One region of the Bradyrhizobium sp. 179 genome, then DNA from elsewhere that is predicted to be linked to it. Evidence: predicted binding sites of a transcription regulator. Region 1 holds the regulator's gene; each other region holds the start of a gene.
What was found. Region 1 encodes PhoB, which activates phosphate uptake and scavenging genes when phosphate is short. Its sites were predicted from a motif close to TGTCATNNANCTGTCAT; they were not measured.
Positions count from the first base shown of each region.

Region 2: the regulator PhoB is predicted to act here: its motif matches at 3,708-3,724, upstream of IVB12_RS29480 (DUF47 domain-containing protein).
Region 3: the regulator PhoB is predicted to act here: its motif matches at 3,325-3,341, upstream of IVB12_RS29105 (RNA degradosome polyphosphate kinase).
Region 4: the regulator PhoB is predicted to act here: its motif matches at 1,720-1,736, upstream of phnF (phosphonate metabolism transcriptional regulator PhnF).

Region 1 is NZ_JADPJR010000160.1:65,420-72,901, forward strand. Features, by position in the region: gene pstS (phosphate ABC transporter substrate-binding protein PstS) at 73-1,086, shown strand; gene pstC (phosphate ABC transporter permease subunit PstC) at 1,246-2,235, shown strand; gene pstA (phosphate ABC transporter permease PstA) at 2,240-3,085, shown strand; gene pstB (phosphate ABC transporter ATP-binding protein PstB) at 3,082-3,903, shown strand; gene phoU (phosphate signaling complex protein PhoU) at 3,915-4,631, shown strand; gene phoB (phosphate regulon transcriptional regulator PhoB) at 4,646-5,353, shown strand; gene IVB12_RS36840 (GcrA family cell cycle regulator) at 5,605-6,117, opposite strand; gene IVB12_RS36845 (aspartate aminotransferase family protein) at 6,586-7,482, shown strand, end outside.
Region 2 is NZ_JADPJR010000130.1:79,692-87,173, reverse strand. Features, by position in the region: gene IVB12_RS29500 (ABC transporter ATP-binding protein) at 1-444, shown strand, start outside; gene IVB12_RS29495 (ABC transporter substrate-binding protein) at 480-1,703, shown strand; gene IVB12_RS29490 (branched-chain amino acid ABC transporter permease) at 1,777-2,640, shown strand; gene IVB12_RS29485 (branched-chain amino acid ABC transporter permease) at 2,642-3,610, shown strand; gene IVB12_RS29480 (DUF47 domain-containing protein) at 3,769-4,413, shown strand; gene IVB12_RS29475 (inorganic phosphate transporter) at 4,510-5,517, shown strand; gene sugE (quaternary ammonium compound efflux SMR transporter SugE) at 5,510-5,824, opposite strand; gene IVB12_RS29465 (peptide chain release factor 3) at 5,983-7,482, shown strand, end outside.
Region 3 is NZ_JADPJR010000130.1:5,901-13,382, reverse strand. Features, by position in the region: gene ppx (exopolyphosphatase) at 1-1,044, opposite strand, end outside; gene IVB12_RS29105 (RNA degradosome polyphosphate kinase) at 1,060-3,252, opposite strand; gene IVB12_RS29100 (DnaA/Hda family protein) at 3,481-4,158, opposite strand; gene IVB12_RS29095 (CDP-alcohol phosphatidyltransferase family protein) at 4,248-4,790, opposite strand; gene purM (phosphoribosylformylglycinamidine cyclo-ligase) at 4,945-6,018, shown strand; gene purN (phosphoribosylglycinamide formyltransferase) at 6,018-6,671, shown strand; gene IVB12_RS29080 (cold-shock protein) at 6,779-6,985, opposite strand; gene IVB12_RS29075 (autotransporter outer membrane beta-barrel domain-containing protein) at 7,362-7,482, shown strand, end outside.
Region 4 is NZ_JADPJR010000104.1:133,013-140,494, reverse strand. Features, by position in the region: gene IVB12_RS24595 (carbon-phosphorus lyase complex subunit PhnI) at 1-581, opposite strand, end outside; gene phnH (phosphonate C-P lyase system protein PhnH) at 586-1,194, opposite strand; gene phnG (phosphonate C-P lyase system protein PhnG) at 1,199-1,663, opposite strand; gene phnF (phosphonate metabolism transcriptional regulator PhnF) at 1,771-2,502, shown strand; gene phnE (phosphonate ABC transporter, permease protein PhnE) at 2,685-3,533, opposite strand; gene phnE (phosphonate ABC transporter, permease protein PhnE) at 3,530-4,414, opposite strand; gene phnD (phosphonate ABC transporter substrate-binding protein) at 4,489-5,424, opposite strand; gene phnC (phosphonate ABC transporter ATP-binding protein) at 5,486-6,295, opposite strand; gene IVB12_RS24555 (chloramphenicol acetyltransferase) at 6,483-7,154, shown strand; gene IVB12_RS24550 (alpha-D-ribose 1-methylphosphonate 5-triphosphate diphosphatase) at 7,151-7,482, shown strand, end outside.

The DNA of each region.
Region 1 (7,482 bases):
GCTCCTAAAGGGGCGGCGCGGGGAGCGCGATCGGGCGCGGATGGCGCTTCGCTCCCCTGTATGGAGACCAGCATGAATTTCCTCAAAACGATCGTCGCGGCCGGCTTGGTCGCCGCCTCGGCGACGGCGGCCTTTGCTGCCGATATCACGGGTGCCGGTGCGACGTTCCCGTTCCCGATCTATTCGAAGTGGGCTGATGCCTACAAGAAGGAGACCGGCAACGGTCTGAATTACCAGTCGATCGGCTCCGGCGGCGGTATCAAGCAGATCCTGGCGAAGACCGTGACCTTCGGCGCCAGCGACGCGCCGCTCAAGGCCGAGCAGCTCGAGAAGGACGGCCTCGTGCAGTGGCCGATGGTGATGGGCGCCATCGTCCCCGTCGTCAACCTCGAGGGCGTGAAGCCCGGCGAGCTGGTGTTCGACGGCGAGACGCTGGCCAACATCTATCTCGGCAAGATCACCAAATGGGACGACGCCGCGATCAAAAAGCTCAACCCGAACGTGAAGCTGCCCGCGGAGGCGATCACCGTGGTCCGCCGTTCCGACGGTTCGGGCACCACCTTCAACTTCACCAACTATCTCTCCAAGGCCAGCGCGGACTGGAAGAGCAAGGTCGGCGAAGGCACCGCAGTGGAGTGGCCGGTCGGCGTCGGCGCCAAGGGCAACGAAGGCGTGTCGGGCAACATCAGCCAGACCAAGAACTCGATCGGCTATGTCGAGTACGCCTATGCCAAGCAGAACAAGCTGACCTACACCGGTCTCGTCAACAAGGCCGGCAAGCCGGTGCAGCCGACCGTCGAGGCCTTCCAGGCCGCCGCCTCCAACGCCGACTGGGCCAAGGCTCCTGGCTATTACGTCATCCTGACCGACCAGCCGGGCGAGAAGTCCTGGCCGATCACTGCGGCGACGTTCATCCTGATGCACAAGTCTGCGACCGACAAGGCCGCCTCCCAGGAAGCCATCAAGTTCTTCCGCTGGGCGTTCAAGAACGGTGGCAAGGCGGCTGAAGAACTCGACTACATCCCGATGCCGGACAGCGTCGTCCAGCTGATCGAGAAGACCTGGGCCGCCGAGATCAAGAGCTGAGGCGAACGGCTCTCATGTCCCGGACGCGCAGCAGCGTGAAACGCTGCTGCGCAGCGCCGGGACAACAACCGGGCCCCGATCAGCGTCGTGCTGTGTCGGGGGCGCGGGACCGGCAACAAGCGTCTATAAATCTGGGTACAGGGGATCGGCGTGGCAGAGATGGCCGTTCAGAGCGATGTAATCGACGACGCCGGACCATATGACCGCGCCAAGGCCTTGAGCGCGTTCAAGCTCGGCGACGTCACCTTCTACTGGATCACGCGACTTTCCGCGATCTCGGTGCTGCTGATCCTCGGCGGCATCATCATTTCGCTGATCGTCGGCGCCTTCCCCGCGATGAAGGAATACGGCCTCTCGTTCCTGTGGACGCAGCGCTGGGCGCCGTCGGCCGATCCGCCCGTGCTCGGCGCGCTCGGGCCGATGTATGGCACGCTCGTCACCTCCTTCATCGCGATGCTGATCGCCATTCCGGTCGGTCTCGGTATTGCGATCTTCCTCACCGAGCTTTGCCCGCAATGGCTGCGCCGCCCGATCGGCATGGCGATCGAGCTGCTCGCCGGCATTCCCTCGATCATCTACGGCATGTGGGGCTTCTTCGTGCTGGGCCCGTTCCTGGCCAACACCTTCCAGCCCTTCATGATACGGGTCTTCGACGGCGTCCCCGTGCTGGGGGCGATCTTCGCAGGTCCGCCGTCCTATCTCAGCCTGTTCAATGCCGCGCTGATCCTCGCCATCATGGTGCTGCCCTTCATCACCTCGATCTCGGTCGACGTGTTCAAGACGGTGCCGCCGGTGCTGAAGGAAGCCGCCTACGGCGTCGGCTGCACCACCTGGGAAGTCGTCCGCAGCGTGGTGATCCCCTACACCCGCATCGGCATCATCGGCGGCGTCATGCTGGCGCTAGGTCGCGCGCTCGGCGAGACGATGGCGGTGACCTTCATCATCGGCAACTCGTTCCGCATCTCCTCGTCGATCTTCGCTCCGGGCACCACGATCTCGGCGGCGATCGCCTCCGAATTCGCCGAGAGTGACGGCCTGCACCAGTCCGGCCTGATCCTGCTCGGCCTGCTCCTGTTCGTACTGACGTTCTTCGTGCTCGCCGCCGCGCGGCTGATGCTGATGCGGCTGGAAACCAAGGCCGGAAAGTGACGCCATGAACCCGATCTATTCGCGCCGTCGCCGCTGGGACATCGTCATCCGCGGTCTCTGCATCGCAGCCGCCGCCTTCGGCGTCACTTGGCTCGCGTTGATTTTGATCACGCTGCTTTACAATGGCCTGGCCGGGCTCAACTACCAGGTCTTCACCGAGAACACGCCCCCGCCCGGATCGAACGAGGGCGGTCTGCTCAACGCCATCGTCGGCTCGCTGATCATGACCGTGATCGGCGTCGGCATCGGCGCGCCGCTCGGCCTGTTCGCCGGCACCTATCTCGCCGAGTACGGCCGCAACGACAAGCTGACCTCGGTGATCCGCTTCATCAACGACATCCTGCTCTCGGCGCCTTCGATCATCATCGGCCTGTTCATCTACGGCGCGGTGGTGGTGCCGATGCGCGGCTTCTCGGCGATCGCCGGCGCGCTGGCGCTCGCCGTGATCGTGATCCCGGTCGTGGTGCGCACGACCGAAGACATGTTGCTGCTGGTGCCGAACCCGCTGCGTGAAGCCGCCAGCGCGCTCGGCCTGCCGCGTTCGCTGGTGATCAAACGGATCGCCTATCGTGCCGCGCGCTCCGGCCTGATCACCGGCGTGCTGCTGGCGACTGCGCGCGTCGCCGGCGAGACCGCGCCGCTGCTGTTCACGGCGCTATCGAACCAGTTCTTCAGCCTCGGTCTCGACAAGACGATGGCCAACCTGCCTGTCACCATCAACAACTTCGTGCAGAGCCCCTACGCCTATTGGAAGCAGCTCGCCTGGAGTGGGGCGCTGCTCATTACCCTGACCGTGCTTGCCCTGAACATTGGCGCGCGCATCCTTGGCGCCGAGAGGACTGCAAAATGAGTGAAATGTCTGTTTCCGTAAGTGCGCCGACCGTTCATCCCGGCTCACAGCCGCTACCCGAGGCGCCTGCCAAGGTGACCGCGCGCAACCTCAATTTCTACTACGGTGAGCACCACGCGCTGAAGAACATCAATCTGGCCCTCGGCACCAACCGCGTCACGGCCTTCATCGGCCCGTCGGGCTGCGGCAAGTCGACCCTGCTGCGCATCTTCAACCGGATGTACGATCTCTATCCAGGCCAGCGCGCCACCGGCCAGCTGTTGCTCGACCAGACCAACATCCTTGATCCCAAGCTGGACCTCAACCTGCTGCGCGCCCGGGTCGGCATGGTGTTCCAGAAACCGACGCCGTTCCCGATGACGATCTACGAGAACATCGCCTTCGGCATCCGCCTCTATGAGAAGATCTCGAAGTCCGAGATGGACGACCGCGTCGAGAAGGCGCTGCGCGGCGGCGCGCTGTGGAACGAGGTCAAGGACAAGCTCAACGCGTCCGGCCTGTCGCTCTCCGGCGGCCAGCAGCAGCGCCTCTGCATTGCCCGCACGGTCGCGGTACGGCCCGAAGTGATCTTGTTCGATGAGCCCTGCTCGGCGCTCGACCCGATCTCGACCGCCAAGGTCGAGGAGCTGATCCAGGAATTGTCCGAGAACTACACGATCGCGATCGTCACCCACAATATGCAGCAGGCGGCGCGCGTCTCTGATAAAACCGCCTTCATGTATCTCGGCGAGCTGATCGAGTTCGATGACACCAGCAAGATCTTCACGTCGCCGAGCGATCGGCGTACGCAGGATTACATCACCGGCCGGTTCGGCTGAGGAGACGGGACATGGGTACTGAACATACCGCAAAGGCCTTCGATACCGACCTCCAGGAGCTCACTCGCCTCGTCGCCGAGATGGGCGGCATCGCCGAGCGCATGATCGTCGATTCCGTCGACGCGCTGATCCGCCGCGACGTCGCGCTCGGCCAGCGCGTCGTCACCACCGATGCCGAGCTCGACGCGCTTCAGAAGCGCATCGAGGAGCGCGCCGTGCTCACCATCGCCCGCCGCCAGCCGATGGCGGTGGATTTGCGCGAGATCGTCGGCGCCATGCGCGTTGCCACCGATCTTGAGCGCATCGGCGACCTCGCCAAGAACATGGGCAAGCGCGTTGCGGCGCTGGAGACAGACTTCCATCCGCTGAAACTGTTCCGCGGCCTGGAGCACATGACCGACCTCGTGCAGCAGCAGGTCAAGTCGGTGCTTGATGCCTATGCCGCGCACGATTTGCCGGCGGCGATGGCAGTGTGGAAGGGCGACGAGGAAGTGGACGCCATCTGCACCTCTCTGTTTCGCGAGCTCCTCACTTATATGATGGAGGATCCGCGCAACATCTCGTTCTGCATCCATCTGATGTTCTGCGCCAAGAACATCGAGCGGATCGGTGATCACGCCACCAACATCGCCGAGACCGTGTTCTACATGATCGAGGGGCAGGCGATCACCGACAAGCGGCCGAAGGGCGACATGACGACCTTCGCCACGACGGTACCGAATACCTAGGGAGCGACGACAACATGGGCGCACGCATTATGGTGGTTGAGGACGAGGAAGCTCTCACCGAGCTTCTGCGTTACAACCTCGAAGGCGACGGCTATGACGTGGAGACGGTGATGCGCGGCGACGACGCCGACACCCGCCTTAAGGAACACATCCCCGATCTGATCGTGCTCGACTGGATGCTGCCGGGACTGTCCGGCATCGAGCTGTGCCGGCGGCTGCGCACCCGTCCCGAGACCAAGCAGCTCCCGATCATCATGCTGACCGCGCGCGGCGAGGAGAGCGAGCGGGTGCGGGGTCTTGCGACCGGCGCCGACGACTACATCGTCAAGCCGTTCTCGGTGCCGGAGCTGCTCGCGCGCGTGAAGGGCCTTCTGCGGCGCGCAAGCCCCGAGCGGCTCGCCACCGTGCTCGCCTATGGCGACATCGAGCTCGATCGCGACAAGCGCCGCGTCGCGCGTTCGGGCCGGCCGATCGATCTCGGCCCGACCGAATATCGCCTGCTGGAGTTTTTCCTGGAGCATCCCGGTCGCGTGTTCTCGCGCGAGCAGCTGCTCGACAGCGTCTGGGGCCGCGACATCTACATCGACGAGCGCACCGTCGACGTCCATATCGGCCGCCTGCGCAAGCTGCTCAATCTCGGCCGCGAGCAGGACCCGATCCGTACCGTCCGCGGCGCGGGTTATGCGCTGGATGATCGGTTTGCAAAGGCGGAGCAGACGTAGGCCCAGCTGCGTCAACAATCTCGGCCGTCGTCCCGGACAAGCGTAGCTCCGGCAACGCGCAGCGTTGTCCGGAGCGAAGCGCCGATCCGGGACCCGGGCCCATTGTTGCGCGAAAAAGGTAACTCCGAGGCCCCGTAACCACGGCTTGCGGTGGCTATCGGTCCCGGATCGGCGCTACGCTTGTCCGGGACGACATCGGGTTTGTTGCGCCGTCACCGCGTGACGGCTGCCGGCTCGATCTCAGGAAATAATCACCGCGTGCTCGGCTTCGGTGCCGCCCGCCGGCGATCCGCTGCCGGCTGATAGGCGACGCGCGAGTGCTGGGCGCAGTAGGGCAGGCCTGACAGCGCCTTGCCGCCACAGAAGAAGAAGTCCGGGCTGGAGGGATCGCCGACCGGCCAGTGGCACGTCGCCTCGTTCAATTCCAGCAGCGACAGCCGCTGGCTCATCGGCACCACGTTGTCGTAGGTGACCGGTTCGGCCTCCACCTCGACCTCGAAGGCCTGCGCCAGCGCGGTGTTGCCGCGCGAGATCGGCCGGGTCACCCGCATCATATGCTGCGCGGGCCGCGCCTTGCGCGGCCGCGGCGCTGCCGATGAAGGGCTCTTGGCGCGGCCCGACAGGCCAAGCCTGTGCACTTTGCCGATCACGGCATTGCGGGTCACATTGCCGAGCTCGGCCGCGATCTGGCTGGCCGAAAGTCCGGCCTCCCAGAGCTTCTTCAGCTGCTCGACGCGATCATCGGACCAGGTCAAAACCGTCATTGCACCCTTTCCCTCGTTGCGCGCCGCCATCCTGGGGCCTCACAGCGAATGCTTAAGCCTTGAAAAACCCGTGCCGTCAGAATCCCTTAAGGCTCGCCGGGCGCGTGACTGACGCCCGAACGTTTACGCCGGTACATGAGGACTCTTGGGATCAGAACCGCTGCACGAGATGTCGTATCTGACAGTCCAAACGCTACAATATGGCGTGACTCCCGCGCAAGAGTCCGCCGACTCGCTTCCACATGTTCCGTGGTGAAAACCCTGCAAGATCGGCACCGCAAGACTACGGATTCGGCGTTTCGCGAGGCTTTCCGGGCGGCATTGACACCCGTCTTGCCAGGCATAAGATGGTGACGCGTGCCGCCCTTAAAAGGCGGCACGTTTCGTTTTCCGGACCGGTCAATGGTGCGCTGCGCAAGGCATGCCAGGCAGGTCTCAACGTCCAAATGCAACATCCAAGTGATGGTCATGACCAACAGCGCCGCGCCGCATCTGCTTCCCGTTTTCGCCAGGGCGGACCTTGGCTTCGAGCGCGGCGAAGGCTGCTGGCTGATCGCGACCAATGGCGATCGCTATCTCGATTTCACCTCGGGCGTCGCGGTGAACGCGCTCGGCCACGCCCATCCCGCATTGGTCAAGGCGTTGCAGGAGCAGGCGACCAGGCTCTGGCACATGTCGAACCTGTTCCAGAGTCCCGATGGCGAACGGCTTGCAACGCGTCTGTGCAACGAAAGTTTCGCGGACTTCGTGTTCTTCTGCAATTCCGGCGCCGAAGCGTTGGAATGCGTGATCAAGGTCGTGCGGCGCTATCACGCCGCCAAGGGCCATCCCGATCGCTATCGCATGATCACCTTCGAAGGCGCCTTCCACGGCCGCACGCTGGCGACGCTGGCGGCGACGGGCTCGGCAAAATATCTTGAAGGTTTCGGCCCGCCCATGGATGGCTTCGACCAAGTCCCGCATGGCGACATCGAGGCCGTGAAGAAGGCGATCGGTCCGCAGACCGCCGGCATCCTGATCGAGCCGATCCAGGGCGAGGGCGGCGTGCGTTCGTCAACACCCGCCTTCCTCAAGGCGCTGCGTCAGCTCTGCGACGAGAAGGGGCTGTTGCTCGCGTTCGACGAGGTGCAGACCGGCATGGGCCGCACCGGCGATCTGTTCGCGCATCGCCGTCTCGGCGTTACCCCCGACGTGATGTCGCTGGCGAAAGCGCTCGGTGGCGGCTTCCCGATCGGCGCTTGTCTTGCCACCGCGGAAGCGGCTTCCGGCATGACGCCCGGCTCGCACGGCTCGACCTTCGGCGGCAATCCGCTCGCGATCTCCGCTGCGAACGCCGTGCTCGACGTCATGCTCGAGCCCGGCTTT
Region 2 (7,482 bases), on a different contig from region 1:
GAGCGGGGGATATTCTCCAGTCTCGACGTGCGGGAGAATTTGCTGCTGCCCCCGGTGGTCCGTGAAGGCGGGCTGCCGCTCGATCAGATCTTCGACCTGTTCCCGAACCTGAAGGAGCGGCTCAACAGCCAGGGCACCAAGCTTTCGGGCGGTGAGCAGCAGATGCTGGCGATCGCGCGCATCCTGCGCACGGGCGCGAGCTTCCTCATGCTGGACGAGCCGACCGAGGGCCTTGCGCCCGTCATCATCCAGCAGATCGGCCACACCATTGCGCGGCTCAAGAAGGAAGGCTTCACCATCCTTCTCGTCGAGCAGAACTTCCGTTTCGCATCCACTGTCGCGGACCGCTACTACGTGGTCGAGCACGGCAAGATCATCGACGGATTTTCCAATGCGGAGCTTGCCGCCAACATGGACAAGCTCCACACCTATTTGGGTGTCTAGAACTGCCAACGAAAAAATTCAAAAAGGAAAGTTGCATGAAGACCAGGTCGATTGCGTCATTGCTGCTGACCACCGCGCTCACCTTCGCCGCAGCAGGCGTCGCGTCCGCGCAGGACAAGATCGTCAAGATCGGCGCGCTGTCCGATCAGTCCGGCCTCTACGCCGACCTCGGCGGGCCGGGTTCGACGCTTGCCGCGCAGATGGCCGTTGAGGATTCTGGCCTTGCGGCGAAGGGCTGGAAGATCGACATCATCTCGGGCGATCACCAGAACAAGCCCGACATCGGCACCGCCATCGCGCGGCAATGGTTCGACGTGGACAAGGTCGACGTCATTGTCGACGTGCCGAACTCGGGCGTCGCGCTCGCCGTCAACAACGTCATCAAGGAAAAGAACGGCGTCTACATCAATTCCGGTGCGGCGACCTCGGACCTCTCCAATGCGCAGTGCTCGCCCAATACCGTGCACTGGACCTACGACACTTACATGCTGGCCCACACCACCGGCCAGGCGCTAGTCAAGGCCGGCGGCGACACCTGGTTTTTCCTGACCGCGGATTACGCCTTCGGCGCGGCGCTCGAGCGCGACACCACGGCGGTCATCACCGCCAACGGCGGCAAGGTGGTCGGCGGCGTCAAGCATCCGCTGAACACGCCGGACTTCTCCTCGTTCCTGCTTCAGGCGCAGGCCTCCAAGGCCAAGATCATCGGCCTTGCCAATGCCGGCGGCGATACCACCAACACCATCAAGCAGGCGGCCGAGTTCGGCATCGTCAAGGGCGGTCAGAAGCTGGCGGCGCTGCTGCTCTTCCTCACCGACGTCAAGGCGATCGGCCTCGAGACGGCGCAGGGCCTCAACTTCACCGAGACGTTCTACTGGGACATGAACGACCAGACCCGGGCGTTCTCCAAGCGCTTCGCCGAGAAGATGAAGAACAATGCGCCGCCGACCATGGTGCAGGCCGGCGTCTATGCGGGCGTACGGCACTATCTCAAGGCCCTCGAAGCGCTCGGCGGCAATCCGCATGACGGCATCAAGATCGTCGAGAAGATGAAGTCGATGCCGACCGAGGACGATCTGTTCGGCAAGGGCGAGATCCAGCCCAACGGCCGCACCATTCACAACGCCTATCTCTTCGAGGTGAAGAAGCCCTCGGAATCCAAGGGACCGTGGGACTTCTACAAGCTGGTCGGCACGGTGCCGGGCGATCAGGCCTTCACGCCGCTGTCCGAGAGCAAGTGCGCGCTCTTGAAGAAGTAAGATGACGGCCGGCAGGCCATCAGGCTTGCGGGCGACTTTTAAGGGAACGCCGAAGGGACCGGGTGCGGGATCGATGCAGGCTCTTTACGCTCAGCTACTGGTGGGACTGATCAACGGCTCGTTCTACGCGCTGCTCAGTCTCGGGCTTGCCGTGATCTTCGGCATGCTCAACATCATCAATTTCGCCCACGGCGCGCTCTACATGATGGGCGCCTTCGTCGCCTATTTCCTGCTCAACCTCGGCGGCATCAATTATTGGTGGGCGTTGCTGCTGGCGCCCATCATCGTCGGCATTTTCGGCATGATCCTCGAGCGGACCATGCTGCAATGGCTGACCGGGCTCGATCACCTCTACGGCCTGCTCCTGACCTTCGGCATCGCGCTGATCGTGCAGGGCGTGTTCCAGAATTATTTCGGCTCCTCCGGTCTGCCTTACGCCATTCCGGACCAGCTCAAGGGCGGCATGAACCTCGGCTTCATGTTCCTGCCCGTCTATCGCGGCTGGGTAGTCGTGTTCTCGCTGGTGGTGTGCCTTGCGACCTGGTTCCTGATCGAGAAGACGCGGCTCGGTGCTTACCTGCGTGCCGCCACCGAGAACCCGACGCTGGTGCGCGCCTTCGGCGTCAACGTGCCGCGCATGATCACGCTGACCTATGGTCTCGGCGTCGGCCTTGCCGCGCTCGCCGGCGTGCTCTCCGCGCCGATCAATCAGGTGCGGCCGCTGATGGGCGCCGACCTCATCATCGTCGTGTTCGCGGTGGTCGTGATCGGCGGCATGGGATCGATCATGGGCTCGATCATCACCGGCTTTGCGCTCGGTGTGATCGAGGGCCTGACCAAATATTTCTACCCCGAGGCCTCCAACACCGTCGTGTTCGTGCTGATGGTGCTGGTGCTCTTGGTGAAGCCAACGGGATTGACGGGAAGGGCGGCCTGATATGACAGCCTTGACGGACGACACGCTGCCGGTGACCCCGCGCACGGTGCGCGACGAGATGATCGTGTTCGTGGTGATGGCGCTGCTCTTGGCGTCGGTGCCATTCACGGGAGTCTATCCGTTCTTCGTGATGCAGGCGTTGTGCTTTGCGCTGCTCGCCTGCGCCTTCAATCTGCTGGTCGGCTATGGCGGCCTGCTGTCGTTCGGGCACGCAATGTTCCTGGGGACTGCCGGCTATTGCAGCGCACATGCGCTGAAGGTGTGGGCGCTTCCGCCCGAGCTCGGCATCCTCGTCGGCGTCGCCGCCGCGTTCGTGCTGTCGATCGTGACCGGCTACATCTCGATCCGTCGCCAGGGCATCTATTTCTCGATGATCACGCTGGCGCTGTCGCAGCTTCTTTATTTCATCTACCTGCAGGCGCCGTTCACCCATGGCGAGGATGGCATCCAGGGCATTCCACAAGGGTACATGTTCGGCGTGCTCGATCTGTCCAAGCCGACCGTGCTCTACTATGTCGTGCTGATCGGCTTCCTCGCCGGCTTCCTCTTGATCTTCCGCATCATCAACTCGCCGTTCGGCGAGGTCCTGAAGGCGATCCGCGAGAATGAGCCGCGGGCGATCTCGCTCGGCTACCGTACAGACCAGTACAAGTTCCTGGCCTTCATCCTGTCGGGCACGCTGGCCGGCTTTGCCGGTGCGCTGAAAGTCTTCGTGGCGCAGAACGCCTCGCTCACCGACGTGCACTGGTCGATGTCGGGCGAGGTCGTCCTGATGACGCTGGTCGGCGGTCTCGGAACCATCTTCGGTCCCGTGATCGGCGCCTTCGTGATCATCGCCATGCAGCAATATCTGGCGGGCTTCGGCCAATGGGTGACGGTGATCCAAGGCGCGATCTTCGTGATCTGCGTGCTCACCTTCCGCCGCGGGGTCATCGGCGAAATCGCGCATTACTTCCGGCGATCGCTCTAAGTAGCTGATATAAAATCGGTTTACCGGTCGCTCGAAAGCGGTGGATGACCCTGCACCGCGGGCGTGAGATGACACGCGCGTGGATCGAAAATGGTCTATGACAGTTTCATGACGGCCCCTTCGGGCCAGGCCATTTTTCCAACCGGTAGCCTATCCCCATGATGCGATGGTTTCGTGCTTTCCTGCCCAAGGAGGAACGGTTCTTCGACCTGTTCGACCGTCATGCCCAGACCGTGATCCAGGGCTCGATCGCGCTCCAGAGCATGCTCAACGGCGGCGAGGAAACGCCGGTCTATTGCCAGCGCGTCAACCAGTTCGAGAACGACGCCGACAACATCACCCGCGAAGTGCTGACGGCGGTGCGCCGCACCTTTATCACTCCGTTCGACCGCGGCGACATCAAGAACCTGATTACCTCGATGGACGACGCCATCGACCAGATGCAGCAGACGGCGAAGGCCGTGATGCTGTTCGAAGTCCGCGCCTTCGAGCCGCCGATGCGCGAGATCGGCGGGCTTCTGATCGAATGCGCCAATCTGGTCGGGCGCGCGCTGCCGCTGATGCAGTCGATCGGCCCGAACGTCGCCATGCTGACCGCGATCACCGAAGAGCTGGGCAAGCTGGAAGGCCGCGTCGACGACCTCCATGACATCGGGCTGAAGGAGCTGTTCCTCAAGCATCGCGCGGGCAACGCGATGGATTTCATCGTCGGCGCAGAGATCTACGACCATCTCGAGAAGGTGGCCGACCGTTTCGACGACGTCGCCAACGAGATCAACAGCATCGTCATCGAGCAAGTGTAACGCATGATCCGGAAAAATGTGCCGCGGTTTTCCTTCGCGACAAACGCTGAACGCGTTTGCGCGGAGATCATGCGAAAAAATTGAGGCAGGGCCGCTGTGGATGCTGCGTTGGCTCTTCCCGTCCTGGTCGGCTTGATCGCCGTCGCGCTGCTGTTCGATTTCTTGAACGGACTCCATGACGCCGCCAATTCGATCGCGACCATCGTCTCGACCCGCGTGCTGCGGCCGCAATTTGCGGTATTCTGGGCCGCGTTCTTCAATTTCGTCGCCTTCATGGTGTTCGGGTTGCACGTCGCCCAGACCATCGGTACCGGCATCATCGATCCCTCCATCGTCGACGCCCAAGTGATCTTTGCGGCCTTGGTCGGGGCCATCGTCTGGAACCTCGTGACCTGGGCGCTCGGCATCCCGTCATCGTCCTCGCATGCGCTGATCGGCGGACTCGTCGGCGGCGGCATGGCCAAAGCGGGCATTTCGGCGGCAGTGTGGAGCGGATTGTCGAAGACGGTGCTGGCGATCGTGCTGTCGCCCCTGGTCGGCTTCCTGCTCGCAATGATGCTGGTGGCGATCGTGTCCTGGGCCTCGGTGCGCTCGACGCCCTTTGCGGTCGATCGCGCCTTCCGCATCCTGCAATTCGCCTCCGCCTCGCTCTATTCGCTCGGCCATGGCGGCAACGACGCCCAGAAGACCATGGGCATCATCGCGGTGCTGCTGTATTCGCAGGGTCATCTCGGCAGCGAATTCTCGGTGCCGTTCTGGGTCGTGCTGTCCTGCCAGGCTGCGATGGCGCTGGGCACGCTGATGGGCGGCTGGCGCATCGTCCGCACTATGGGCCTGCGCATCACCAAATTGACGCCCATGCAGGGCTTTTGCGCGGAGACCGGGGGCGCTGCGACCCTGTTCATGGCGACCTTCCTCGGCGTTCCCGTCTCGACCACCCACACCATCACCGGCGCCATCGTCGGCGTCGGCGCCGCCCGCCGCGTCTCGGCGGTGCGCTGGAACGTCGCTAGCTCGATCGTTTATGCCTGGGTGATCACGATCCCGGCCTCGGCCATCGTCGCCGCGCTGACCTGGTGGGTGGTCAAGATCTTCGTCAAGTAACGAACTTTAGGCCGGCAATTCCGGCGACGATGAGCCCGATGCTGGCGAGGCGGAACGCCGTGGCCGGCTCGCCGAACAGGATGATGCCGAGCGTCGCGGTGCCGACCGCGCCGATTCCGGTCCAGACAGCGTAGGCGGTTCCGACGGGCAGTGATTTGAGAGCAAGTCCGAGCAAGATGACGCTGCCGGCCATGGCCGCGAGCGTGACGACGGACGGAACAGGCCTGGTAAAGCCCTCGGTGTATTTCAGGCCGATCGCCCAGGTGATCTCGAGAAGCCCAGCGATCAACAGGATGCTCCAGGCCATGACGACCCTCCATTCTAGGCAGGGTCGTCCCCGCGGCTGAGGTGCTGAGAACGGGAAGGCCGTCCTTCCCGAAATGCCGATATGGGGCTGGCCGGAGGGCCACGCAATCACCAAATGAGGCTTGATCAGGCCCAGTTTCCCTGCCAAACGCTCCCGCCATGTCCGACATCGTCACCACCGCAGCCGAATCGCCGGCCCGTTCTCCGCTTGCCGCTGAAGTGGCACGGCGGCGGACCTTTGCGATCATCTCCCACCCCGACGCCGGCAAGACCACGCTGACCGAGAAGCTGCTGCTGTTCGGTGGCGCCATCAACCTCGCCGGTCAGGTCAAGGCCAAGGGCGAGCGGCGCAACACGCGTTCCGACTGGATGAAGATCGAGCGCGAGCGCGGCATTTCGGTCGTGACCTCGGTGATGACCTTCGAGTTCGAAGGCCTCGTCTTCAACCTGCTGGATACTCCGGGCCACGAGGACTTTTCGGAAGACACCTACCGGACGCTCACGGCGGTCGATTCCGCCGTGATGGTGATCGACGCCGCCAAAGGCATCGAAGCGCGCACCCGAAAGCTGTTCGAGGTATGTCGTCTCCGGGATATCCCGATCATCACCTTCATCAACAAGATGGACCGCGAGAGCCGCGACGTCTTCGAGCTGCTGGACGAGATCGAGAAGACGCTGGCGCTCGACACCACGCCGATGACCTGGCCGGTCGGCCGCGGCCGTGACTTCCTCGGCACTTATGACGTCGTCAATGGCGGCGTGCGCCTGCTCGAAGGCGGCGGTGCCAAGACCGGTGCGGCGCAGCAGATCGAGATCGAAGAGCTCGCCAAGCTCAATGCCAATCTGGACGTGTCCGCGGTGAAGGACGAGCTCGATCTCGTCACCGAAGCGTCAAAACCGTTCGAGCTCGAAGCGTTCCGCGAGGGACATCTGACGCCGGTTTATTTCGGCAGCGCGCTGCGCAATTTCGGCGTCGGCGACCTCCTGGAAGGTCTCGGCAAGTTCGCGCCCGAGCCGCGCGCGCAGGACAGCGACCAGCGCAAGGTCGAGGCCACCGATCCGCGCATGAGCGCCTTTGTGTTCAAGATCCAGGCCAACATGGATCCGAACCATCGTGACCGCATCGCGTTTGCGCGGCTCTGCTCGGGCAAGCTCAGCCGCGGCATGAAGGCCAAGCTGGTGCGCACCGGCAAGAGCATGCCGCTGTCGAGCCCGCAATTCTTCTTCGCGCAGGATCGTTCGGTTGCGGATGAGGCCTTTGCCGGCGATGTCGTCGGCATTCCCAACCACGGCACGCTGCGCATCGGCGATACGCTGACGGAGGGCGAGGATTTCAACTTCGTCGGCGTGCCGAGCTTTGCGCCGGAAATCGTCCGCCGCGTCCGTCTCACCGATGCGATGAAGGCGAAGAAGCTGAAGGAAGCTCTACAGCAGATGTCGGAGGAGGGCGTGGTGCAGGTGTTCCGCCCTCGCGACGGCGCGCCCGCGCTGGTCGGCGTCGTCGGCGCGCTCCAGCTCGATGTGCTCAAAGCGCGGCTGGAGGCGGAATATTCACTGCCGGTCGAGTTCGAGGTCAGCGAGTTCCAGCTGGCACGCTGGGTCTCCTCGGAGGACCGCAAGAAGCTCGACACCTTCATTGCCGCCAACACCTCGAGCATC
Region 3 (7,482 bases), on a different contig from region 1:
CTCTCGCAGCTTCACGACGCGCGCAAGGCGGTCGGTCCAGGCGATCAGCTCGCGGGCATGCTTCGCCGAGCGCGACAGCAGCTGGTTGAGCTCCTCTGCGGCGCAGATCAGCCCGTCCTTGTTGCGTTCGGAATCCGAGAGCTTCTCGTGCAACAAACCCTCGCGCACGCCGAAGGTCGAGAACACGATGGTTTTCGGCTTCGCCACGCGGATGATGTGCTCGAGCACAAGGGCGGCATAGGTGAGGAGGGGGCGGCGTGCATCAGCAACGACCTCGATATCGGCCAGCATGTCGGCGGCCGCAAGCCGGCGCAGACGCCGCGAGAAGTCGAGCGCCTCGGCCGCCGAAATCGAATAGCCGTGCATCACCTGGAGCGAATAGCCGCTCTGGATGATGTGGATACGCGCGAGCGCACGCCAGGTGCCGCCGACCGCGTAGAAAGTGCGGCCGCGGCCCGCGGCGAGCTGCGGCACCTCGTCGAGCGCCTCGCGCACGATGCGGTCGGCGCGCTTGAGCGATTTGTGTGCGAGGTCCTGGAGCGCGAGGCCACCGAGCGGCAGCGTCACGCCGCTGCGCACGCTGTTCCTGCGCACGTCGATCAGCTCGAGCGAGCCGCCGCCGAGATCGCCGACGATGCCGTCGGGATGATGGACGCCGGAGATCACGCCGAGCGCCGACAGCCGCGCTTCGCGCGGGCCCGACAGGATCTCGATCTTCACGGCGCAGATGCGCTCGGCCTTCGCGATGAAGTCGGGACCGTTGGAGGCGTCGCGGCAGGCGGCCGTCGCAATCGCGAACACGTGTCCGACCTGCATCACGCGGCACAGGGCGCGGAACCGCTTCAGCGAGGTCAGCGCCTTGTCGACGGCGTCGGGCGCGAGCAGGCCCGTGCTCTGCACCTCGCGCCCGAGGCCGCACAGCGTCTTCTCGTTGAAGATCGGAATGAGGCTGCGCGCCAGCGCCTCATAGACGACGAGGCGGACCGAGTTCGAACCGATGTCGATGACCGCGACGCTCGAGCCGCGCTTGCGCGGCTGCTTCACGTTGAGAATCCGGGATCAGGATTGATGACGTTCATTGCGCCGCGTGAGACGGCGCGGCGAGGATTCCTTGAGCGACTTTCCACGGCCAGACAGACTCGGATTCGTCATGAAGTAGTTGTGGACGTTGAAAGGCTCGTCGCCCTTCGCGGCTTTCATACGCGTTGAGGACCCGTCCGGCAACAATTGCCAGCTCTGCTCATTGTCCTTCAGGTTCGCGACCATGATCTGTTCGAGAACCTGCTGATGCACCGTGGGATTTTGCAGCGGACACAGCACCTCGACGCGGCGGTCGAGGTTGCGCGGCATCATGTCGGCCGAGGAGATATACACAGCCGCTTTTGCGCTCGGCAGGCCTTGGCCCATGCCGAAGCAGTAGATTCGGCCGTGTTCCAGGAAACGTCCGATGATCGACTTGACGCGGATGTTCTCCGACAGACCGGGAATTCCGGGCCTGAGACAGCAGATGCCGCGCACGACGAGCTCGACCTGGACGCCGGCCTGCGAGGCCTCGTAGAGCGCGTCGATGATGTCGGGGTCGACCAGCGCGTTCATCTTCATCCAGACCGCGCCGTGCCGGCCGTGCCGTGCATGCGCGGTCTCGCCCTGGATGTGCTCGATGATGCGCTTGCGCAAGGTCAATGGCGACACCGCCATCTTCTCCAGATCGCTCGGCGCGGCATAGCCCGTGATGAAATTGAACACGCGAGCCGCGTCGCGGCCGATGGTCGGGTCCGATGTGAAGTAGGAGAGGTCGGTGTAGATGCGCGCGGTCACCGAGTGATAATTGCCGGTGCCGGTATGCACGTAAGTCGTGAGGCTGCCGCCCTCGCGGCGCACCACCATCGAGAGCTTTGCGTGCGTCTTCAGTTCGAGAAAGCCGTAGACGACCTGCACGCCGGCGCGCTCGAGGTCGCGCGCCCAGCGGATGTTGGCCTCTTCGTCGAAGCGCGCCTTCAGCTCGATCAGCGCCGTGACCGACTTGCCGGCCTCGGCGGCTTCGGCGAGCGCGCGCACGATCGGCGAGTTGTTGGAGGTGCGGTAGAGCGTCTGCTTGATCGCGACTACATCTGGGTCGCGCGCGGCCTGCTGCAGAAACTGCACCACCACGTCGAAGGACTCGTAGGGGTGATGGACGATGAGATCCTTCTGCCGGATCGCAGCGAAGACGTCGCCGGCATGCTCGCGCACCCGCTCGGGATGGCGAGGCACGTAAGGGGTGAATTCGAGGTCGGGACGGTCGAGACGAGTGAGCTGCGAAAGCTCGTTCATGGCGAGCACGCCGTCGACCAGAAACACCTCGTCGTCAGCCGTCGACAGCGCATGCTGCACGAAGCTGCGCAGCTGCTCCGGCATCTTGGCGTCGATCTCGAGACGGATCACCGACCCGCGCCGCCGCCGCTTCAGCGCAGTCTCGAACAGGCGGACCAGGTCTTCGGCCTCTTCCTCGATTTCGAGCTCGGAGTCGCGGATGATGCGGAAAGCGCCCTGGCCGTGCAGATTGTAGCCGGGGAAGAGACGATTGATGAACAGGGCGGTTGCCTGTTCCAGCGAAATCAGCCGGACGGCCTTGCCTTCGGCCGGCAGGCGGATGAAGCGGTCGATCTTGCCGGGCATGCGGATCAGGGCGTTCATCTGCTTGCCGTCGGCAGCGCGCGTGAGCTGGAGCGCGATGGTGAAGCCGAGGCTCGGAATGAACGGGAAGGGGTGGGCCGGATCGATTGCGAGCGGCGTCAGCAGCGGGAACACGTTGTTGAGGAAGTAGTCCTCGATCCAGCTCCGTTCCGGCTTGGTGACGTCCTTGCCGTCGACCAGGACGATGCCGACCTCGGCGAGCGTGCCGCGCAGGTCGCGCCAGATCGCCTGCTGGTCGGAGGCAAGTTGGGAGACGGTGCGATTGATCAACGCAAGCTGCTCCGACGGGGTCAGACCGTCTGGGCTGCGCTCGGCAATGCCCTCGCGTACCTGGGCCTTGATGCCGGCGACGCGGACCATGAAGAACTCGTCGAGATTGTTTGCCGAGATCGACAGGAATCGCACCCGCTCCAGCATGGGATGGCTGGGATTGACCGATTCCTCCAAGACGCGGCGGTTGAAATGCAGCCAGGACAGCTCGCGGTTGATGAACCGTTCGGGGCTCGAAGCGATCGCCGGCAGGCTCTCCGTTTCCGGGGCTTTTTCTTTGATTTCAACAGCTTGCGCAGAGTCCATGAGAAGTCGATCCATCCAGTTCACCCCAATTGCGACTTACGCGCAAAATCGGCGGGAGCATGTGTTAGAGCGATGACGTTTCGATGACGTTGCCGATAACCTAACTCGCCAGCGGTCCAAAAGGATGATTTGGCCATCGTCGGGTTGTAACGCTACCGGCGTATTCATCTCGATGACATTGATGTTCCGCCGTTCCACCGCGTCAAGCGGCTGGTGCCGGCGGACGGGTCAGACGTCCCGAAGCAGCTCAGCCGCCAGCGCCCGGGTGACGGGGCGGCCAAGCCGCAGGGCCTCGCTGTCGAGCAATTCTACCGCCCGCCGGGCGGCGGCCGAGGATCGCTCCAGCCGGGTCGCGAGGTAGCTGACGACGCTCTCATCCACCGTGAGCTGGCGGTCAGCGCAGAATTTGACGATCAGGCCGCGGAAAAGCTGGTCGTCCGGCGACAGCAACGCGACCACCGGCACGGCGCGCAGACGCGAGCGCAGGTCGCGAAGCTCGATCTCGAGCGATGCGGGTACCTCGCGCCCGGTGAAGAGGACGTAGGCGCCATCCTCGCGGGCGAGATTCATCAGGTGGAAGAGGGCGCGCTCGTCAAACTCTTTTGCCTTGAGATCTTCGACCACCAGCGCTCCGGTCGCGAGCGCGCCCGGGACCGCGGCGGCGGTCAGCGCATCGGCCGTGGTCGAGCGGGCGCCTGATACCTCGGCCCAGATCGCGGCGAGATGGCTCTTGCCGCTGCCTTCGGGGCCGGTCAACCACATGATCCGGTTCGGCCATTCCGGCCAGGCGTCGATCAGGCCTAGACCGACCGCGTTGGCGGGACCCTCAAGGAAATTGTCCCGGCTGAGGCTTTCCGCATGCGGCAGCGAAAACGCCAATTGTCGGGGATGAACGCGGCCTGCCACGCTTGCCTTGCTCCGTGCCGGCGTCCCGGCCTCGTCTGAAAAGATTCGACTTTCGAGCGGGAGTTGGCCTTTTGCGGGGCCACATCCACTCATTTGGCCTCAATCGTGCTCATGTGCCGCAGCCACTCGACGAGATAGAGCGACACCGAGGAGAGCGTGAATACCGCGACGAGGCCCATCAGGATCATGTCATAGGGTGCCGGCTTGAAGCCGAAGGCAAGCGCCGCCAGCACCAGCGCCGCGAATGCCACTTGTGCCACAGTATTGAGCTTGGACACCTTTGATGGCTTCATCTCGACCGGCCGGTCGAACAGCCAGGATACGATCACGGCGGTGACGATCATGATGTCGCGCGAGACCACCAGGATGACGATCCAGCGCGGAATCGCCCCCCAGATGCCGAGCGCCATGTAGATCGAGACCAGCAGCGCCTTGTCCGCGAGCGGATCGAGCAGGGCGCCGAGCTCACTCGCCATGTTGAACCGCTTGGCCAGGAAACCGTCCACGGCATCGCTGATACCGGCGATCAGGAAGACCGCGAACGCCACCTCCATTTGGCTCGACACGATGGCCCAGACGATGATCGGGACCAGCATGATGCGGCCCAGGGTAATGATATTCGGAATACTCACGCGGCGCTTCCCGGCACCCGGCCTGACCTCGGATCCGGCCCCTAGGGAGGCTGAACCGGTTGATATCTACATACTATAGCGCGGGGCGCTACGCTTGCCATTGCGTGTCCCCGGAATTCGACGTAACCAGCCGCAAACCCACTGGAAATCGGGCATGACCGACCGCAAAAACGGCCTCACTTACGCCGATTCAGGCGTCGATATCGACGCGGGCAACCGTCTCGTCGACCTGATCAAGCCGATGGTGCGCGCCACCGCGCGGCCCGGCGCCGACGCCGAGATCGGCGGTTTCGGCGGCCTGTTCGATCTCAAGGCGGCCGGTTTCAAGGACCCCGTCCTGGTCGCCGCCACCGATGGCGTCGGCACCAAGGTCAAAATCGCGATCGAGACCGGGCTGCATGGCGGCATCGGGATCGATCTTGTCGCAATGAGCGTCAACGACCTCGTGGTCCAGGGCGCCGAGCCGCTGTTCTTCCTGGACTATTTCGCCTGCGGCAAGCTCGATCCGGAGGCCACCGCCGCGATCGTCGCGGGTGTTGCGGAGGGCTGCCGCGAATCCGGCTGCGCCTTGATCGGCGGCGAAACGGCCGAGATGCCCGGCCTCTACAAAGACGGCGATTACGACCTCGGCGGCTTTGCAGTCGGCGCCGCCGAACGCGGTACGCTCCTGCCGCGCCCGGACATCGCGGCAGGCGACGCCGTGATCGGGCTCGCGTCGTCGGGCGTGCATTCCAACGGCTTCTCGCTGGTGCGCAAGATCGTGGAACAATCCGGTCTCGGCTTTCAGGCGCAGGCGCCGTTTGCGCCGGTCATGACGCTCGGCGGCGCGCTGCTGACGCCAACGCGGCTCTACGTCAAATCCTGCCTGCGTGCGATCCGCGAGACCGGCGCGGTGAAGGGGCTAGCCCACATCACCGGCGGCGGTTTCACCGACAACATTCCGCGCGTGCTGCCGAAGAACCTCGGCGTCGGCATTGACCTCGCACGCCTGCCGGTGCTGCCGGTGTTCAAATGGCTGGCCGCGCAGGCTGGCATCACCGAGCTCGAAATGCTGCGCACCTTCAATTGCGGCATCGGCATGATCGCGATCGTCGAGCCCGACAAGGTCGACCAGGTGGTCGAGGTCTTCACCGATGCCGGCGAAACCGTGGCGCAGCTCGGCACCGTGATTCCCGCCGAGGGCGAGCACCGCGTCGTCTATAACGGCCATCTCGACCTGGCGCTGTGATGAAGCGCCGCGTCGCCATCCTGATCTCCGGCCGCGGCTCCAACATGGCCGCGCTGATCAAGGCAGCAAGCTCGGCGGATTTTCCGGCGGAGATTTCGCTGGTGATCTCGAACAAGACCGGTGCGCCGGGGCTGGAACGGGCCAGGGCGAGCGGCGTGACGACCGAGGTGATCGAGAGCAAGCCGTTCGGCAAGGATCGCGCCGGCTTCGAGAAAGTATTGCAAGCCGCGCTCGACCGGCACGGCATCGAGCTGATTTGCCTGGGCGGCTTCATGCGCCTGTTCACGGCGGATTTCACCAAGGCCTGGTACGGGCGGATGCTCAACATCCATCCGTCGCTGCTGCCGTCCTTCCCCGGTCTCGATCCGCACGGCCAGGCCCTGCGTGCCGGCGTCAAGCTATCCGGTGCGACGGTGCACTTTGTCATTCCAGAGACCGACGCAGGCCCGATCGTGATGCAGGGCGCCGTCCCGGTCAGCGATCACGACACGGTGGATACGCTGTCCGAGCGCATCCTCGAAATCGAGCACCGCATTTATCCCGAGGCGCTGCGGCTGCTCGCGACCGGCAAGGTCCGGATCGAGGGTGATGTGTGCAGGACGGTGGGCAGCGCGGCGTCGGAGAATTTTCTGATTGCGCCTGTGGTGGGGTAAAAGACGGTCCCGGGCTCACCCGCTACCCGTTCGATTACGTGTCCCAAACAAAATCCCCCGGCAGAGCCGGGGGCAACGTCATGATCTCTCGCGTGTCGTGAGAGGCATCAGGAGACCTTGAGGTTCTCCGCGGATGATTTGCCGCGGTTCTCCACGAGGTCGTATTCAACCACCTGGTTCTCGTTGAGGGTCGAGAGTCCGGCGCGCTCGACGGCGGAGATGTGGACGAACACGTCCTTGTCGCCGCCGTTCGGCTTGATGAACCCATAGCCCTTGGTCGGGTTGAACCATTTGACGGTGCCCTTTTGTGGCATCGCTAGTCTCCTCCACTAGATAGAAAAAAGACGCGGCCGCTTTTTCGCGTGCCACGCCACAAACGGCCTTCCGAAAGTCTGTCGAGTCTTGAGTCTCAATGTCGCGAAACGCACAGCCAGCGGCCAATTCCGTTGTGGCCAATATTGCAACATGAAAACCGTGCGTTAGCAAGCAGAGCACGAATTTCAAGATCGCCCCGGACGTGCCCGGGCCCAATTTCGACCTGTGGCCGGGGAACCACAATCAGGAGCAATCCCCCTTATCTGGAGGCGTCAGCTGGTTGACCCTCCGTAACAGTTCGGCGCAAATCAGCTCATGGGTGTGCCGCTCATGTTGCATTTTTGCGCGCCGCCATTTGCTTCGGGTTTTGTCGTCATGCGCTGCACTGCGCAGCCACCAGGGACACGGCAGACGATCGGGCTGAACCGTGTCCGCCGGCTCGCGGCAGCGGTCGCCACGACCTTCACACTTATGGCGTTTGCGCTCATCGTGACGA
Region 4 (7,482 bases), on a different contig from region 1:
CGCAGGTCGCGGTCCGCCGGAAAATTCAGCGGCTCGCGGGTGAGATCGCCGACGCTGGCGCCGTCCTCGGCCTGCGGCGAGGACTCGATCAGTCCGTCGCGGCCAAGAATATCCGTCACGCGCGGCGTGGGTGCCGTTGATGCTTCCGCCGTCACTGGCGCTTCCGGCACAACGCCTTCTGCGAGCGAAGGATCGAGCAGGCGGTGGGTATAATCGAAGGTCGGCCCGAGGATCTGGCCACCTGGAATATCCTTGAAGGTCGACGACACTCGCCGCTGCACGCGCATCGCGCCGGTGTCGACCGGCTCGCTCGCGCCAAAGCGCGGCAGCGTGGCGCGGAAGGCACGGACCAGGAAGATCGCCTCGATCAGATCGCCCCGCGCCTGCTTGATCGCGAGCGCGGCGAGCTGGCGGTCATAGAGCGAGCCCTCGCTCATGACGCGGTCCACGGCGAGACCGAGCTGCTCCGAGATCTGCTCGAGCGTGACTTCCGGAACGCTTGGGTCACCGCGCCGCGCGTTTGCAAGCAGGAGATGGGCGTTCTCGATGGCGCGTTCGCCGCCTTTGACTGCGACATACATGCGGTCAGCTTCCCTTGTTCGCGACGCGCGTGGTGCGCGGGATCGCAACCACGGCATCATCGGCAACCAGCACCACATCGAGGCCGCGCGGAAACAGCGCCTCGTTGAACCGCAGGCGCTCGAACAGATCGAACGGCTTGATCGACGCCTGGAGCGTCGTGGCGCTATCGATGCCGGGGCCGCGCAGCTCCAAGCTGCGTCCCGAGCCCAGACTATCGACCTGAAGGATCAATGTGGTCGAGCGATCCGGATATTCGTTGGTGCCGAGCGCAAAGCTTTCGAGCGGCGGCAGCGCCGCGCCGTCGCTGATCAGCGCGAAGCTGGCAATCGAAGTGTCCTGCACCACCGGCGCGCCAGTGTGGAACTTGAGCCATTTCATCACGTCGGAATTTTCTGCCATGCGCGCATCGAGCCAGAGTGGCGTGTCATGATCGAACAGCGTCAGCGCGATCGCGGCGGTGCCGCGCATCATCGTATGGGGCGCTCCGGCTGTCGGAACGATGCGCTGGACCGAACCCGGCCGCGCCATCGCATCCATGACCGAACGAAAGGTCGATTGCGCCGACAGAACCCTGTCGGCGAAACCCGGCGGCAGTTCTGCAATCGTGGTCATGATCTCACCCCTCACCGCGCACCATGGTGTAGAAATCAACCTTCGTCGCGGCAGTCTTCGCCGCTGCCTGCTGGCGCCTCGTCATAAGCTGCTCGCGCAACGGCGCGATAATTTCGCGCTCGACGGCTGCGCCAAAATCGCTGGACTGCACCAGCGCGTCGCACAGCGCGATCAGCCGCGCCTTCTCACCATCGCGGCCGAGTGTGTAGCCGAAGCCGACCTCGCCACTGGCAAGCCGGACCGCCGCACGCGAGACCGTGGCTTCGCCGAGGTTGAACGGTGCACCGTCGCCGCCGACCCGGCCGCGCAGCATGACGAGACCGTTTTCGCCTTCGCGCAGATTTTGATGGGCCGGCAGGGCGAGTGTGCGGAGGCGGGCGGCGATCTCGCCCGCCTCCGCGTGCGCCAGCACGGCCATCGCGGCCTTGCGCTGGGCTTGCTGGTCATTCTGCTGGGTCACCAAATCCACCGAACTTGCCGATTCTAAGTTGTCTATGATACTAGACAACTTCATAAAGGAGCGCCATGACTGTTTCGTGACAAAGGCGTGATTTCTCAGCTAGGCTGACCAGCGATATGAGCATGCAAGACACTGCATCTTCGGGCGTCGCGCTGTGGCGCCTCATCGCCGACGGCATCGAGCGCGGTATCGCCGACGGCCGCTTTGCCGCCGGCGACAAATTACCGGGCGAGATGGAGATCGCGGAAACCTACCGCGTGAACCGCCACACCGTGCGGCGCGCGCTGGCCGCGCTGGCCGAGCGCGGCCTGGTGCGGGCCGAGCGCGGCAGCGGAACCTATGTCGAGGCGCAGAAGCTGGCCTATCCGCTGCGCTCGCGCACCCGGTTCTCCGAGATCGTCGGCGCCGGCGGCCGCGAGCCGCGCGGCCAGTTGATCGAGACCTCCAATGACGTCGCAACCCGGGAGCTGGCGCGCGAGCTCGGCTTGAAGGCCGGCGCGCCGCTGGTGCGGATCGAGGCGATTCGCCTCGCCGATCGCACGCCGATCTGCGTCTCCACCACGTGGTTGTCGGCCGAGTTGTTTCCGGGCGCAGGCGCCGTGTTCGCCGCGACGCGCTCGATGACGAAGTTGCTGGAGCACTACGGCATCCGCGACTACCGCCGCGGCGCGACCCGGATAACGGCCGGCATCGTCGACGCGACCGACGCCGCCCGGCTCGATCTTGCACTGGGACGACCGATCCTCGTGGTCGATGCCACCGACCACGATCTCGGCGGCAGACCGCTGGTGACAAAGCACTCGCGGTTCGCGGCGGAGCGGGTGGAGTTTTTGGTGGAGAACGGGTGAGCCCTCTTCCCCTCTCCCCTTGTGGGAGAGGGTGGCTCGCCGCGCAGCGGCGAGACGGGTCAGGGGTCCTCTCCGCGAGTCCAGCTCTCATTTGAATGCGCGGAGACGGATCCCTCATCCGGCGCTTCGCGCCCCCTTCTCCCACAAGGCGAGAAGGGAAGAAGACTGCGGCCGCACCTGAGTTAAGCGATAGCCCTTCGTCCGATAATCGCAAAGCGCAGCTTGCCGGAAATGAAATCGATCGCGGCAACCGCAACCAAGATCATCAGGATCAGGAACGACACCTTCTGCCATTCCAAGACGCGGATCTGCTCGGCGAGCTGGAGGCCAATGCCGCCGGCACCGACAATGCCGATGATTGTGGCCGAGCGGGTGTTGGATTCGATGAAATAGAGCACCTGACCGGCGATCACGGGCAGGACCTGCGGCAGCAGCCCGAAGCGAATCTCGTGCAGCGCGCTGCCGCCGGAAGCGCGGATGCCTTCAACCTGCTTCTGGTCGGCGCCCTCGATCGCCTCCGAGAACAGTTTTCCGAAGGCGCCGAAATCCGACACGGCGATGGCGAGCACGCCGGCGAACGGGCCGAGCCCGACCACATTGATCCACACCAGCGCCCAGATCAGCGTGTCGACGCCGCGGATCGAATCCAGCAAGCGGCGAACGGGAAAGCGCAGGATCTTCGACGGCACCACGTTGCGCGCGGCCAGCAGACTGACCGGGAGCGCGAACAGCGCCGCCAGCGTCGTGCCGAGCAGCGCGATCGACAGCGTCTCGCCCAGCGCCTTCAGATAGACCGGAAACGAGGAGCCGGGATCGGGCGGGATCATCATCAGGCTGATCCAGCCGAGCTGGCTGAGGCCTGCGAGGAATCGTGACGGCGAGAAATCGAGATCGACCAGACCATAGATCAGGATCGCGAACGCCGCGACGATCATCGCGGGCGTTGCAAGCCGCGCCGAGGCCGGCCGGTCGAACACATCGGGATAGCGGGCGCGGATTTCTCGCGACTCGACTTGCTGCGGCCCGGTCACGTCCGCGCCTCCTTGCCGAACAGCCGGCCGCGCAGCCATCCGGTGGTGATGTCGATGATGAAGACGGTCACGATGATGGTGAGCAGGATCGCGCTGACGTCGGAGTAATAGAACTTGCGGATGGCGACGACGAGCTCCTGGCCGATGCCGCCGGCGCCGACGAAGCCCATCACCGAGGCTTCGCGAACGTTGATCTCGAAGCGCAGCAGCGCGTAGCTGGCATAACCTGCGGTGACCTGCGGCACGATTGCAAAGCGCATGCAAGACAGCCAGCTCGCCCCGGTCGAGCGGACGCCCTCGACCGGCTTCATGTCAGCATTCTCCACGATCTCCGAGAACAGCTTACCGAGCGCGCCGGTGGAGTGAATCGCGATCGCGAGCACACCCGCCATCGGACCTAACCCGAAGGCGATGACGAAGATCAGCGCGAACACGATGCCGGGAACGGTGCGGGCGAATTCGAGCAGGCGCCGCACCGTAAAGCGCAGCCAGGGCGCAGGCGAAGTGTTCTCCGCCGCGAAGAAGTTCAGGGCAAAGGCGAAGGTGGCGCCGATCAGCGTGCCGACATAGGAGATCAGCAGCGTCTCACCCAGCATCCTCAGCCATTTGCGCCAGCCCCAGAGCCACTCGCCGAGATCGGTCCAGACCCGCTGGCCGTTGTCGAGCGTGAGGATGCGATCGAAATAGCTGATGAAGTTGCCGAAATAGGTGAACAGCGTGCGCAAATTCACTTCGGCGCCGATCGCGGCGAGGACCAGCGCACCTGCGAAGATACCGGCTCCCAACAGCAGGCGCCAACGCTTGCGCGCGACCGCCTGGCGATAGGCGGCGTTGAGCACCGCAAGCTGCTGCTCGGGAAGGATCGAAACCGCGACGGTCATCTGGTCAGAACAAGTGGTCGATCAAAGAGAAAGAGCCGGGTCCATCGACCCGGCTCCAGTGCATCGTCCCAAACTCAGGACGCCTTCTTCTTACGCAGCGCATCGACGAACTTGATCAGCTCGATCGTGCCATCCCAGTCCTTGTTGGTGGCGGGATGAAAGCCCTTCTTCTGGCCGTCCTGGAGGCGATCGAAGGCCGCCTTGTCCTTGGCCGGCGCGTCGAAGAACGCCTTCGCGATCGCCGCCTTGGCGTCGTCCGGCAGGTCCGAGTTGTAGGCGTATGGGCCGTTGATGATCGGCGCCGACTTATGGATGATGCGGAAATCGTCCTTCTTCATCGGCGAGCCGTCGGCATTCTTCAACATGCCCTTGGTCAGCATCTGCGCCAGCGTCGAATCGTCATCGCTGGTCCACTGGTTGGCGGCGACGTCGACCGTGCCCTGCGCCAGCGCCAGCATCGCGTTCTCGTGGCTGCCGGTGAAGACGACCTTGCCGAAATAGGTGTCGGCGTCGGCGATGCCCATCTTGTCCAGCTCGAAGCGCGGCACGTTGTTGCCCGAGGTCGAGTTCGGGTCGACGAGGCCGAGGTTCTTGCCCTTGAGGTCATCGACCTTCTTGTAGGGGCTGCTCGCCTTGACGAAAAACACGGAATAATAGCCGGTCGAGCCGTCGGCGTTGATGTCGTTGGCGAAGGCATCGGTCTTGACGCCGGTCAGACGGGCGCGGGCGAACGAGGCCGAGCCATAGCTCGCGATATGGATGTTGCCGGCGCGCTGGCCCTCGATCACCGCGGCGTAGTCGTTGGCGATGCGCAGCGTGACCTTCACGCCCAATTCCTTGGAGAGATAGCTCATGAACGGCGCCCAGCGCTCAGTGACACCCGAAGCGTTTTCCGCTGGAATGACCGCGAAGGTCAGCTCGGGATATTTGGCTTTCCAGTCGTCCGCCGAGGCGGAGGTGGCAAGCGCGAGCGCGGCGGCGCCGGCAAGGATTAATCTGCGAGTGATCATGATACCCTCTTCGTCGGTTGGGGTCGGTTGACGCAAAAGACTTGAACTAATCGGGCGAGGCTCAGGCGGCAGCCGCCGTTCCAAGCGCCGGGACGCCCTCGGGCGCCGGGATGGGCATGCCGCCCATGACGTCGGCAGCCTCGAGATCGTAGAGCTCGCGCGCCACGTGATCGGTCAGCGCGGCCGGCGCGCCATCGAACACCACGCGGCCCTGCGCCATGCCGATCAGGCGGTCGCAATAGCTGCGCGCCAGATCGAGCGAATGCAGATTGCAGAGCACGGTGATGCCGAAATGCTTGTTGATGCGCAGCAGCGCATCCATCACGATCTTGGTGTTGCGCGGATCGAGCGAGGCAATCGGTTCGTCGGCGAGGATGATGTCGGGCTGCTGCACCAGGGCGCGGGCAATCGCCACGCGCTGCTGCTGTCCGCCGGAGAGCTGGTCGGCGCGCTGGGCGGCGAGCGCAGCGATGTCGAACTGCTCCAGCGCGGACATCGCCAGCGCCTTGTCCTGCTCGGGCCAGAGCTGCGACAGCGAGCGCCAGGCGGGCATCGTTGCGAGGCGTCCCATCAGGACGTTGGTGAGGACATCGAGCCGGCCGACCAGATTGAACTGCTGGAAGATCATCGCCGAGCGCGCCCGCCATTGCCGCAGCTCCTTGCCGCGCAGCGCGGTGACATCGGTGCCATCGAACAGGATGCGGCCCGCGGTCGGCGTCGCCAGGCGGTTGATGGTCCGCAGCAGGGTCGACTTGCCGGCGCCGGAGCGTCCGATCACACCGACGAAGCCGCCCGGGGAAACTTGAAACGAAGCGTTGTCCACCGCGGCCTTTGCGCCGAAGCGACACGTCAGACCTTCCACCACCAGCATGCAGGGCTCCAGATTAACTGAACCCACCGCTAACGCTGGCGCTTAACACTTGTGTGACATCCGCGTTGCGGTGCGGCGATCCAACACACGTCATCCCCTGTCATCGCCACGTCATGACGTTGTCATCAAAGCATTGTCATCAAGCCGCTCCAAGAAAAATGCCCCACCCTCGCGCTTCGGATGCAACATGGCCGCCAGAGCTCTTTCGATTCAGCCGACCATTGATCCCTCGGCCAAGCTGCACGAGGCCAGGCTCGGCGCCTACACCGAGGTCGGCGCGCGCACCGTACTGCATGACGTGGCGATGGGCGATTACTCCTATGTCGTCAACGATGCCCAGATCACCTACACCACCATCGGAAAGTTCTGCTCGATCGCGGCAATGACGCGGATCAATCCCGGCAATCATCCGATGCATCGTGCGACCCAGGCGCATTTCACCTACCGTTCAAGCGCCTATTTCGAAGGCGAGAGCGACGACACCGAGTTCTTCGACTGGCGCCGTCAACATCACGTCCATATCGGTCACGATGTCTGGATCGGCCACGGCGCGATCGTGCTGCCCGGCCGCAATATCGGCACCGGCGCGGTGATCGCGGCGGGCGCTATCGTGACCAAGGACGTGCCGGCCTACACCATCGTCGCCGGCAATCCGGCGCGCATCGTGCGGCGGCGGTTCTCGGAGCAGATCGCCGGCCGGCTCGCCAAGCTCGCCTGGTGGGACTGGGATCACGACAAATTGCGTGAAGCGCTGCCCGATTTCCGCAAGCTCGGGATTGAAGATTTCCTCGCGACATACGAAGCACGGGCGAGCTCTTTCACCGGTCCTCCTGCCAGCAAACCAAGCGCGGTCGCGTGACAGACATTTTCCTTGAAGGCGGCCGGGCCCTGATCGGCGCCGAGCTCGTCGAAACCTCACTTCTCGTGTCCGGAACGGACATTGCGTTGGTCGATGTCCCTCGCGGCCGCGCGCGGCTCGCGATTGATGCGCGCGACCTGCTGGTGCTGCCAGGCATCGTCGATCTGCATGGCGATGCCTTCGAGCGCCAGATGATGCCGCGCGCCGGCGTCGATTTCCCGATCGACGTCGCGCTCGCCGACAGTGATCGTCAGGCGATCAGCAACGGCATCACCACGGTGTTCCACGCCACGACCTGTTCGTGGGAGCCTGGCCTGCGCAGCGCTGG